DNA from 2 places in the Bacillus sp. SD127 genome. Region 1 is predicted to be linked to the other one. Evidence: predicted binding sites of a transcription regulator. Region 1 holds the regulator's gene; the other holds the start of a gene.
What was found. Region 1 encodes NrdR, which represses ribonucleotide reductase genes. Its sites were predicted from a motif close to AACACNATATATNGTGTT; they were not measured.

Region 1 (5,900 bases):
CCGCTTCCACAGTTTCTCTAAGCTGTTCGTAGTACTGTCCGAGGCGAAAGGTCTGAAAGGAACGAATTGAAAATACCCCGTCCTCTAAACAAATCGTTTGGAGCTCATCTAAAATACACTGCTTGCGCGGCGGCTTCATCGGTTCAAACGGAAGAACATCAGCTTCTCCTTCTATAATACTGTGTGCGAGCTGAAGGATTTGCTGCTGCTCATCCTGGTCCGTGAAACAATACGTCTCTTCAATCAACGACAGCATATGCTCGTCTTCTTTGCAATCTAAAAAAAACTTGACCAGAATCGGCTCCATAAAACCCTGAATAGAGAAAGCCGGCTCAGCTTTTTCAATCCCGATTTTTCGTATGCCTTCACGGACAATGATGTTTTTCCGATCGTCCGAATGCTGAATGAGATGTAAAAAAGCGGCTGTATCATGGTCATCTTCAAAGATTATTTCAAGCATGTTTGTCCCCCCTTACGGCATCTGTTACAAGTATATGGGGGATGTTTTTAAAATAGACGTAAAGGTCACCGGCAAATCTTAATTTGATTCTTGAAACAAGCTTTGCATTTTCTTTCTGAAGATAAATGGCAGCGTCATAAAAATGATATAAAATCCGAGGACGAGAAAGAAGGCGGGCAAATTGCCCGTGAAAAAGCTTGCTCCCAGCACGTTCAGCGCAACGGTCCCAGGGATGATTCCCGCAGCCGTCGCCGTAAAATATGGGAGCGGCTTGACATTAGAAAGCCCTGCCGCATAGCTGACGAAGTCAAAATTAATCGGAAGAATCCGCAGAAGAAAGATATAGAAAAAACCGTTTTCTTCCATCTGTTTCTGGATATTTTCCAGCCTTTCGTGATGGCTGTTGGTTTTTGCCGCCAACAGACCGGCTGCAAAAAATGAGACAGCCGAAGCGCACATCGACCCGAATAGTGTGTAAAGCGTGCCGAGAATCGGGCCAAAGGCCAGACCGCCCGCAATAGAAATAACTGATACCGGAAATAATACAAGCGGTCTGACGATCGATATCCCGATAAAGATAAGCGGCGCAAAGATGCCAAATGATAAAACCCATATCCGGATTTCTTTCGGAGATAGATTTAAATACCTTTTATTTGCCCAAAAAATCAAGCCTGCTCCCGCAAGCACTGCCAGCCATTTAACAGCCGTTTTAAGTTTCATACCCTCAGTTCCTTCCCCTTTGAACCGCAGCGGTTATTAATGGCGGCGGTTTTCTCCGTCAAGACGGATAGGAGCAGCCAGATATAAAATCCGCTCCATTAATCTTGCCGCTTTCACTTCTTCCTTTTCTCCCCTTTGCGAATACGTAAAATGATGTTTCAGCTCATCAGGCGAGAAATTAGAAGAGAAGAAAGTCGGCAGCTGCTGGGACATTCTGTGCTGAAGCACTGTTCCGATAACTTCATCCCTGACCCAGCTCGTCATCGATTCTGCTCCGATGTCGTCGAGCATCAATACAGGCGTGGTTTTTACCATGTTCAGCTTTTCTTCCAACGAATGATCTTGAAGCGAATTTTTCAGCTCTCTGACAAATTCGGGCACATAGACGATCATGGAGGAATACTCTTTTTCCGCCAGCTCATTGGCAATAGCGGCTAGCATAAAGGTTTTTCCTACACCGAACTTGCCGTACAAATATAATCCTTTCCCTTTTCCCGTCTCATTATAGCTTTTCAGAAAATCCGTGACATGCTGGAACATTGCAAGTCTGCTCGGATCATTAATATCAACCTGCTGGAACGTCGCTCCGAGAAGATCCTGCTGAATATACATGCTTTTCATGAGAGACTTCTGTTTTTTCTGCTGATCGAGCTTTCGTTTGACCGGACATTCGTAATACTCGATATCAATAGAGCGGCCGGTCATCACAAGCTTCGGATGGTAGCCCTCCAACAGATTATTGCTGTTTTCGTCTTCTGAACAATAAGAGCAGTGCTTGCTCTGTCCAATATATTCATAAAGCTTATTTAAGCTTCTTTCAATCATTTTTTGATCGATGACGTCTTCATTTTCCTTTAAAAATGCCTGAACGTCTTGATCCTTCATCACTTTTTCCTTCATTTGTTCAAGACGCTTTTGGAAATCCGGTCTGCCGGTTACGCCCTGCAGGGAACGGCTGATTGGTTCCATGTATTACTTCACCCCGCATCTCTGCTCTTAATAGGCAGAGTATTTTTTCAGTTTTTTCATTTCTTCCATCATCTTTTTCTTCTGTTCTTCCAAGTCCTGTTCATGCAGCATTTGCTGTCCGGTTTCAGAATCGGAAGCCGTTTTCTTTTCTTTCATCCAGTCAGGAAGTTTTTCTTCGCGAATCACTTTTTGATTTCGTTTAGAAGATTGGCTCGTTTTCCCTTCAGCCCATTCGAGATACTGGCGGTTTTCTTCTATGGCAAGCTTCATCGCTTCTCTGACCGTTTTGACTTTTTTGCGCGCCCAATGGGAGGCAATTTTTTGTATATAATTTTTCGACAGCTTCATGTCGGTTTTCAGCATGACGTAATAAATCAATACATTTGTGACGCCTGGCTCCAGCTTCTGTTCAAACATAATTTCTTCTATAATTTTTAGATCTGCTTTTGACGGTTCGGTTCCGTCCGCGATATCCTGAAGAAGCTTTTTCGGTGAGATGACCTCCAGCAATGCGATCAGCTCACTATCCAGCGAATCCTCTTCTGCCGCTTTTCCGCCTTCACGCAGATGTACCGGCTGTGTTTTCTCCACTAAGTCCGGCAGCTGTCCGTTCCTCTCGATTTGGTACCAGTCACTTGCTGCTTTTCTTAAAGCTTCGGTGGTAATCACTTCATGCTCATCGATCGCGCTCATGACGACATTTTGCATCTGCAAAGGATCAATGCCGTACAAATAAGAAAGCTTTTTAATCGTTTCCCGCACCTGCTGTGTCATTGCTTTTCTTGGAATCATCGTCTCCGAAAGCCCCGCTAAAAACAAATCAAAATCGAACACATCCTCTGTAACGGTATAGGACGGAGCCTGTCCGACAGTTGTATACTCCCTTCCCGTCGCAAGTCTCACCGTTTCCTCCATATCGGATGTGAGCTTCCATTCACTCGGCTGCAGTGATTCAAACGCATGATTAAACGGCCTTGTAATTTCTTTGGCGTCTTCTGAAATCGCCGGATGCGTAAAAAATTGTTTTAACTGCTGATATTTTGTTTTTCCGACTCTGTTATACAGGAAAACGTTCAGCATGCCGTCTTCGAAAAATTCATTCGGCCGCAGCGGCGGCAGCAGTTCATATATAAAGAGGCGCTCCTGCCGCTCGGATTCTTTCATATATACTTTTAGCAATCCGATGCCCTCGAGCTTCCCCTGTTCCTGATGGATCGTTTTCAAATTGGACTGGGTCATTCCCATCAGCTGTCTATGTGTGGATTCTCCGCCCCACAGACGGTTTTGTTCAAGTTCTCCCCACAATGTCATATAAAGAGAGAATGCAACAGGGCCGATTAAGGGCTGGTACAGTTGTGTAATAATTTGTCTGTCAATATCCTGCAGCATTGATTTGCTCTTCACCACATAAGGGTCTACAGGCAGTACATCTTTCCAATAGTCAGCCATACATTCTCAAACCTTCCGATTATGTTTCTACCTCTCATTTTACACCGTTTCGAATATCTATCAAATGCCAATTTTGCACATGAGAAAAGAGCTAGAAGAATCCTTTTAGCTCTTTAACGCTCTTTCTTTATTAAATCTTTTAATTCATCGATAAAGACATTAATATCTTTAAACTGCCTATAGACGGACGCGAACCGCACGTATGCGACTTCATCAACCTTAGCCAGGCGATCCATGACCATTTCTCCGACGAACTCGCTTTTCACTTCGGAACAGCCTTGATTGCGCAGTTCTTTTTCAATGTCAAAACACATATCTTCCAGCGTTTTGAGTGAAACAGGCCTTTTTTCACATGCTTTAATAAGGCCGCGCAGCATTTTTTCCCTGCTGAATTCCTCTCGCACACCTTCTTTTTTAACAACGATGAGCGGGGTTTCCTCCACTTTCTCAAAGGTAGTAAAGCGGTAATGGCAGGCTTCGCATTCCCGTCTTCTGCGAATGGATTTTCCGTCATCCACAGGCCGTGAATCGAGGACTCGCGTTCCGTTATGCTGGCATGAAGGACATTTCAATAAAATCAGCTCCCAACTATTTCGTACCCTGCAATGTATATTCGGCAGCCTCCGGCTATAAGTGATGTGACAGGCATCTGTCGGGAGAGCCGTTGTTTAGGCTGTGTCTAACAGCATCAGGCGGTTTATGACATATCTCTTTCTTATTTTACAAAAAAAACGGTAAAAGAAAAAGCTAGCCGCCCCTGTTTGTTCATAAAAATAAAAGGAGCATAAGCTAAAAAGCGCGTAACGGCTTTCTAGCTCCAGCTCCCTTTGTGTTCGTGTTTACTTTATAGTACTTTCGCTTGCGCCTGTTTAATCTGCACAGGCCCCATTCCTCTTGGTATTTCAATGTTTTCTCTTGTATCAGCATGTAATGCCTCTGCAATGTAGTCAGCAGCGACATTAGGATCTAAGTCTCCACAAGTATAAACATCAATGCTTGCATATCCGTGCTCAGGAAAACTGTGAATCGTTAAATGTGATTCAGAAATAATAACGACTCCGCTTACGCCCTGCGGTGCAAATTTGTGAAATGCAACCTCGCGCACCTCAGCTCCTGATTTTAAAGCAGCATTTACAAACGTTTTTTCAATAAAATCCATGTCATTCAGCTTATCAAAATCGCATCCCCATAGCTCGGAGATAACGTGACGCCCCATTGTTTCCATAGTCATGGACCCCCCTTAACAAGAATTAAAAAGTGAAGTTCCAACAACTGGGTCGGCTATTTACCACGGGGGAAAGTTAGTCCGGAGAGGTCCTAACCCTTTAAGTAATCCCGAAACAGTCTCAAGCAAGAAGTTCACGAAAAATAGTATACTGTGTTTAAGTCTAATTTGCAAGAAGCGTTTTTTCAGAAATATGCTGTTAAGGGTTTTTTCTTAAATTGTGTCCATGACCTTATTCTATACAGCAGATGGATGTTTCATTCGTGCCGCCACATGGCGGATGAGATCAACTACTCTGCATGAGTAGCCCCATTCATTGTCATACCATGCGAGAACCTTTACTTTTCTGTCTTCCATCACCATTGTCGTAAGCCCGTCAATAACCGCCGAATGCGGATTCGTATTATAATCTGTCGACACGAGCGGTTCATCCGAATAATCAAGCACTCCGTACATTGACGTTTTGGCAGCCTGTTTGAATGCTTCGTTTACCTCTTCTGCCGTTACATCCGTTTTCAAGTCGACAACAAGATCAACTAATGAGACGTTCGGTACAGGGACACGCAATGCGAGACCGTGAAGTTTTCCTTTCAGGTGAGGCAGAACAAGCGAAAGCGCCTTTGCCGCTCCTGTTGTCGTCGGAATGATGGATTCACCGCATGCCCGGGCGCGGCGCAAATCTTTGTGCGGATTATCAATATTTTTTTGATCGTTCGTATAAGCGTGCACTGTCGTCATTAGACCGCTCTCAATGCCAAATTCATCATCAAGCACTTTCACAACCGGTGCAAGGCAATTTGTCGTGCATGACGCGTTTGAAATAATGACGTGGCGTTCAGCATCAAATTGGTCTTCATTAACACCCATCACAATGGTAACGTCTTCATTTTTCCCCGGAGCGGTCAGAATGACTTTTTTCGCGCCCGCTTCAATATGTCCCATCGCTTTTTCTTTTGAATTAAACTTCCCTGTTGCTTCAACGACAATGTCAATATCATATTCCCGCCAAGGCAGCTGTTGCGGATCACGGCTATTTAACAAGAGTACTTTTTTTCCATTCACAATCAGACTGTCTTC
Region 2 (5,900 bases), 1.1 Mb from region 1:
CTTTTGCGATCTCTGCAGAACGCTGGATAGAGTAGAAGTTCACCATCATAAAGAATGTGTTCGCAAAGTCGCGCGCTTCTGGACTTTCATACGCGATGCCGTTTTGCGCAAGGTATCCGTGAAGGTTCATAGCGCCGAGACCGATTGATTTCATCGCTTTGTTTGCCCGTCTTACAGCAGGTGCATTACGGATATCAGTCGTTTCAGATACGTGAGTTAAGGAATCAGTCGCAAGCTTAACAGTCTTTTCGATCGATTTGTGCTCCATCACGTTGAGAATGTTAAGCGATCCCAGGTTGCAGGAAATATCCAAACCGATTTCATCTTCTACATCGTAGTCAGTGTAAGAAGAAACCTGAGATGCCTGCAGCACTTCAGAGCAAAGATTAGAAAATTTCACCTTTGAAATATGGTTATTCGCATGTACTTTGTTGACATTATCCTGGAACATGATGTATGGATAGCCTGATTCAGAACGAAGCACCGCCAGTTTTTCGAGCAATTTCCGCGGGTTGATTTTCTCTTTTTTCACCCTAGGGTTGTCGACGAACTTGTCGTACATTTCATTCATGTCCATTTCGTCCATGTGCTGTCCGTACTCTTTATAGATGGTATGCGGATAGAATACATAAGCCGCTTTGTCCTCACGCGCAAGCTCAACGAACTTGTCCGGAATGACTACACCGATAGAAAGTGTTTTGACGCGCACATCCTCGTCGGCAGAAATCTTTTTCGTATCGAGAAAATCATTGATATCGCGGTGGAAAATGTTTAAATACGCCGCACCAGATCCTTGTCTTTGTCCCATTTGGTCAGCATAACGGAACGCGTTATCAAGAAGCTTCATGACGCCTACAACACCTTTTGTGGCATTTTCAACATCTTTGATGGCTTCACCTTTCGCGCGAAGCTTGGACAGGTTAAGAGAAACCCCGCCGCCCAGTTTAGAAAGCTGCATGGAGATATCGATCGCTCTTGAAATATCATTTAATGAATCATTGACTTCGAGCAAGAAGCAGCTCACCAGTTCACCGCGGCGTTTTCTGCCGGCGTTCAAAAATGTCGGTGTACTCGGCTGATATTCCTGATTGATCATTAGGTTCACATATTCTTTTGCTTTCTCAGTGTCCCCGTTTGCGAAGAACAGCGCAACAATTGAGATCCGATCCTCATAACGCTCGAGGATTCTTTTCTTGTCATTCGTTTTCAAAGCATAGTCATTATAGAATTTAAACGCACTCATGAAGGAAGGAAAACGAAACTTCTTAGCGTAAGCTGTCTTAAACACTTCTTTAATGTCTTCAAAAGAATAAAGGCTTAAGAATTCCTCTTCGTAGTATTGATTTTCAATCAAATAATCCAGCTTCTCTTTTAGATCGTGAAAGTAAACTGTGTTTTGATTGATATAGTCTACAAAATAACTATGTACAGCCTCTTTATCCTTATCAAACTGGAATTTTCCATCTTTTTGGATCATGATTTCGTTATTTAATTGGATCCATTTTGGCACTTGATTTTGTGACAACTCTTTCTACCTCCTGAGTAAACAATTCAACGTCTTTAGATGTGCCGCTGAGTTCAAATTTGTGCAAAATCGGCACCTGATATTGTCTTGAAATGGTATCGGCGCTTTTCGCAAAGTTATCGCCCCATACTTTATTGCCGCTCGCAGCGACCCCTAATAAGAGATGGGCGTATTTTTCGAGAAATGATTGTGTTGATGCCGGTACCTGGCCGAAGTTTGTCGTGTAGGTGACCAAAACAAACGGAGTGTCCAGGTGGTCAATTTCGTCCACCTTGCGTATTTGCTGAAAGTCTATTTTATTCACAAAGCGCTGAACATTCCCTGTTTTTGAATCAAATATGATTTGTACCACGTTTTATCACGACCTATCAAAAAATATGAATCTCTCAACCACTAACACTATATATAGTATACTACCCTCTGGCAAAAACACAATATATAGATTCGTTTTAATAAAAAATTCATATTTTCTCTCTGGCACCCTCATCAGGGCCCAAAAAAGAGAGCAGAACGAGAATCATCTCTCATCCTACTCGAAGTGTCGTTTTTAAGCCGATGTATATCATAACATGAAAAAAAACTGCTTAGTAGTCTAGATTTTTTTTTCTTATACTGTCACAGCATTTTTCGCTTTCGACTGTTTCTTCTATTTCTGCATCAGCGCCGATTTCTTCTAAAACTGCCTTCAACGCGCTTATAATTGAGGCTTCTCTGATTAATTCTTTTCCATTAACAATAATACTCGTTCCATATTCATAGCAGGAATCGTCTTCACAGATTTCTTCCCAGTGATTGACAATAATCTTATGCTTCATCATTTCACCCTCTGTATGTTCTGTGTCAGTATTCAGTTTAGCGATCTGCGTCTGCTTTGTAAAATTCCATGCTTGTGAATTTTATTCAAGCTCATCAGACGGAAACGCTTTTTTAAGCTTTACCTTGTTATCAGCCTCATTATACTCATAAATTTCTATATTGCCGTCATTTACGATTCCAAAATGATTATTTTCGAGCGGAAATGAACTTGGCTGGGGCGTTTCATAAGAATCTCCGCTATCTGTTTCAATCACTGTTTCATCTCTCCCGCACGCACCAAACAATAAGAACACAGCAATCCAGACAAGTGCAATTCTGATTCGTCTCAACTCCGCTTCAGATTCAGAAAACATTCGTTCACTCCTCTCACGTTCAAATTTTTTACATTATATACACTTTCCCCCTTCTTATGTTCTCATTATAAAAAAGACCTAGCAAGATAAAAAACAAGAGAGGTGCTGTGTTAGCCTTTCAGCCCCTCCCTTTCTTGCTTCTGTACATAAATGGATACTGAACCTCCGTTTACATGAAACTCTCCCCATCCATCAGAATGAATCGTAACAGGATCGGAGCGGTTCCCAGTAATGTCATACCATGCCTCGCCGGCATTTTGCTTTCCGACGTACATCCTCTTTGACCCGCCAGGACCGTCTGTGATTAATGCAGCCAATCCTGATTGGGCGGCCGATTGATCACCTTCCCTCGTCCAGCCAATCACATCCTCATGGTCAAAATAATCATGCTGGGTCCCGTATGCATAATGTTTACGCGCTTTTAAAATGGGTTCTATTTTATTTTTGAGCGACGGAATTTCCCTTGACGATGAACCCTTTGTTCCATACATATCTCCATAGAAAACCTGCGGGTAACCAGCCTCTCTTGTTAAAATGAAGGCATAAGCGAGGGGCTTAAACCATGTTTGTACAGTCGACTCCAATGATTGCCCCGGCTGTGTATCATGATTTTCCACAAATGTTACCGCTTGCATCGGATGCTTCGATACGACAGTGCCATCCAGCAAATGTCTCATATCATAGCCGCCCCCCTGTGAGGATGCAGCCTGCAAATGATAGTGAAGCGGGACATCAAAAACAGATTGCTTAAAATCAGTTTTATTCAAATAGTTTTCGAGCTCGTTCAGGTTATTTTGCCAATACTCTGCAACTGTAAACATTTCCTTTCCTGTTGATTGTCTGACTGCCTTTACCCAATCACTCAGAAAAGAAAATTTAATATGTTTAACAGCGTCGAGCCGAAAACCGTCGAGTTGAAGCTCGTTTGCATACCAGGTACCCCATCTTTTCGTTTCTGCGACAACATCCGGATGATCATAGTCAACGTCTGCATACATCAAATAATCGTAGTTGCCGTTTTCCCTTGATACTTCCCAATCCCATGCCTTTCCATCCCCTCGAAACTTATAGATGCGGTTCAGCTTTCGGGATTCGTCCCAATCCGCTCCGTCGAAATGGTACCAATGCCACTTAAAATCGCTGTACGTGCTTCCGCGGCCCGGGTAATGAAAGCCTGTCCATGCTTTTATTTGATACTCTCCTGATGTTTCCTGATTTCTATCGTTTGGATTCACTTCGACCGCGGTTACATCTTCCGTTGCATCCGCGCCTGCCTTATGATTCAAAACAACATCACCGTATACTTGAATGTTTTGCGAATGCAGGGAGCTGATCGCTGACTGAAGCTCCGGTTTTGTGCCGTATTTTGTGCGCATCGTCCCTTTTTGCTGAAATTCTCCTAAATCGTACAAATCATATGGGCCATATCCATTGTCAGATTGACTCGTTCCTTTGTATGCAGGCGGAATCCATACAGCAGTGATTCCAATTTCAGATAAATGCCCCGCATCTTCTTGCAAGCGTTTCCAATGTTGTCCGTCATTAGGCAGGTACCATTCAAAGTACTGCATCAGCGTGCCATTTACGCTTGCAGCCCAAGTTTTAGATACCGGCAGCGTGACAAACAGCAATGTTAAGAAAAACACCAGACCGCATGATATGGCACGTTTTCGTTTGTGAATCATTCTCCTCTCCCCTTTCCAGCATGATCACAAATCATTGTACAACAATAGGGGTTTTACACAAATAACCAATTTCCTATATTTTTTGTAATCTCTATAGGAATTTCTGCGACACAAAAAACCTCGGACTGAAAGCCCGAGGTTCTTCTATTTCGTTTTATCTTTATGGTCTATTCTAATTCAAGCTGGACGTTTTTTTGCGGTGCAAAAGTCGAGATCGCATGTTTATATATAAGCTGCTGCTTACCTTCCGATTCTAGCAATACGGTAAAGTTATCAAAGCCTTTCACCTGGCCGCGCAATTGAAAGCCGTTCAGTAAAAAAACAGTGACATACGTATTTTCTTTGCGGATTTGATTCAAAAACTGATCCTGAATATTAATCGGTTTCATGTTTCGTCCTCCTTGATTCTCTATATCATACAGTTTCGATTAAAGTTGCAGTTTTCCTGCTATATATGTGAAAATTTCCTTTTTTTTCAGCTCCATATCAACAGGCGGGGTCATATCGAACCAGTCAACCGGCATTTTGTTGCGAAACCACGTCAGCTGGCGTTTCGCATACCGTCTGGAGTTTTGTTTTAATTGCTCGACAGCCTCAGAAAGTGTCACAAATCCGTCAAAATATGCGTACAGCTCCTTGTAGCCGATCGCCTGTATCGATTGACAGTCTCTCAATTTTCGGTCGTAGAGCTGTTTCACTTCCGGAAGAAGTCCGGCTTCCATCATCAGATCGACTCGCTGATTAATCCTGTCGTAAAGCGTGTCTCTGTCCATTGTAAGCCCGATTAATACAGCATTGTACAGCAGCTCCCGCTTTTGCTCTTTTAAATGCTGGGACATCGTTTTACCAGATGTATGTAAAATCTCCAGCGCGCGAATCACTCTTCTTGTATTATTCGGATGAATCGCTTTTGCTGCTTCCGGATCAGCCGCAGCCAGCTTAGCATGAAGGAATTCAGCCCCCTCCTGCGACGCAGCCTTCTGCATTTCTTCCCGAAACGCCGGATCGTTCGCCTCTTCCGTAAAGGTATAATCGTAAAGGACGGATTGAATGTAAAGCCCCGTACCGCCTACAATCATCGGAAGCTTTCCTTTTTTTGCGATCTCGCTGATTTTATTTCTGACCAAGCCTTGATAATCCGCGGTGGAAAAAGAATCTGCCGGGTCTAGAATGTCAATCAGATGATGCGGCACACCTTCTGTCTCCTGTTCAGAGATTTTAGCTGTCCCGATGTCCATTCCTTTATAAACCTGCATGGAATCTCCGCTGATAATTTCCGCGTTCAAAGCCTTAGCAAGCTGAATGCTTAAATTGGTTTTCCCCACTGCCGTTGGTCCGACTAATATGACAACGGGCTGTTTGTTATTTTTCACTATGTATCACTCTCTTTTACAAATCTCCCCCCATTATAGCACTCATCATATATAACCACCTATCCATTTTGCCCTTTTTTTGCAGCAGTAAACATTTCTTCTACCAGCCAAGAGGCTCATTTCCGACAATTTCCCGTGTCTTGCCTTT

Region 2: nrdI (class Ib ribonucleoside-diphosphate reductase assembly flavoprotein NrdI) is a predicted target of NrdR. The motif match lies at 1,921-1,938, and genes of this name have one in related genera.

What each region holds. Positions count from the first base shown of each region.
Region 1 is NZ_CP191226.1:1,299,416-1,305,315, reverse strand. Features, by position in the region: gene ytxC (putative sporulation protein YtxC) at 1-460, opposite strand, end outside; gene ACQVGS_RS06685 (TVP38/TMEM64 family protein) at 539-1,180, opposite strand; gene dnaI (primosomal protein DnaI) at 1,217-2,149, opposite strand; gene dnaB (replicative helicase loading/DNA remodeling protein DnaB) at 2,177-3,598, opposite strand; gene nrdR (transcriptional regulator NrdR) at 3,712-4,170, opposite strand; gene speD (adenosylmethionine decarboxylase) at 4,443-4,823, opposite strand; gene ACQVGS_RS06660 (glyceraldehyde-3-phosphate dehydrogenase) at 5,061-5,900, opposite strand, start outside.
Region 2 is NZ_CP191226.1:2,395,613-2,401,512, forward strand. Features, by position in the region: gene nrdE (class 1b ribonucleoside-diphosphate reductase subunit alpha) at 1-1,525, opposite strand, end outside; gene nrdI (class Ib ribonucleoside-diphosphate reductase assembly flavoprotein NrdI) at 1,485-1,877, opposite strand; gene ACQVGS_RS12775 (hypothetical protein) at 2,110-2,340, opposite strand; gene ACQVGS_RS12780 (YmzC family protein) at 2,422-2,694, opposite strand; gene amyS (alpha-amylase) at 2,805-4,379, opposite strand; gene hfq (RNA chaperone Hfq) at 4,547-4,768, opposite strand; gene miaA (tRNA (adenosine(37)-N6)-dimethylallyltransferase MiaA) at 4,808-5,752, opposite strand; gene ACQVGS_RS12800 (YmaF family protein) at 5,853-5,900, opposite strand, start outside.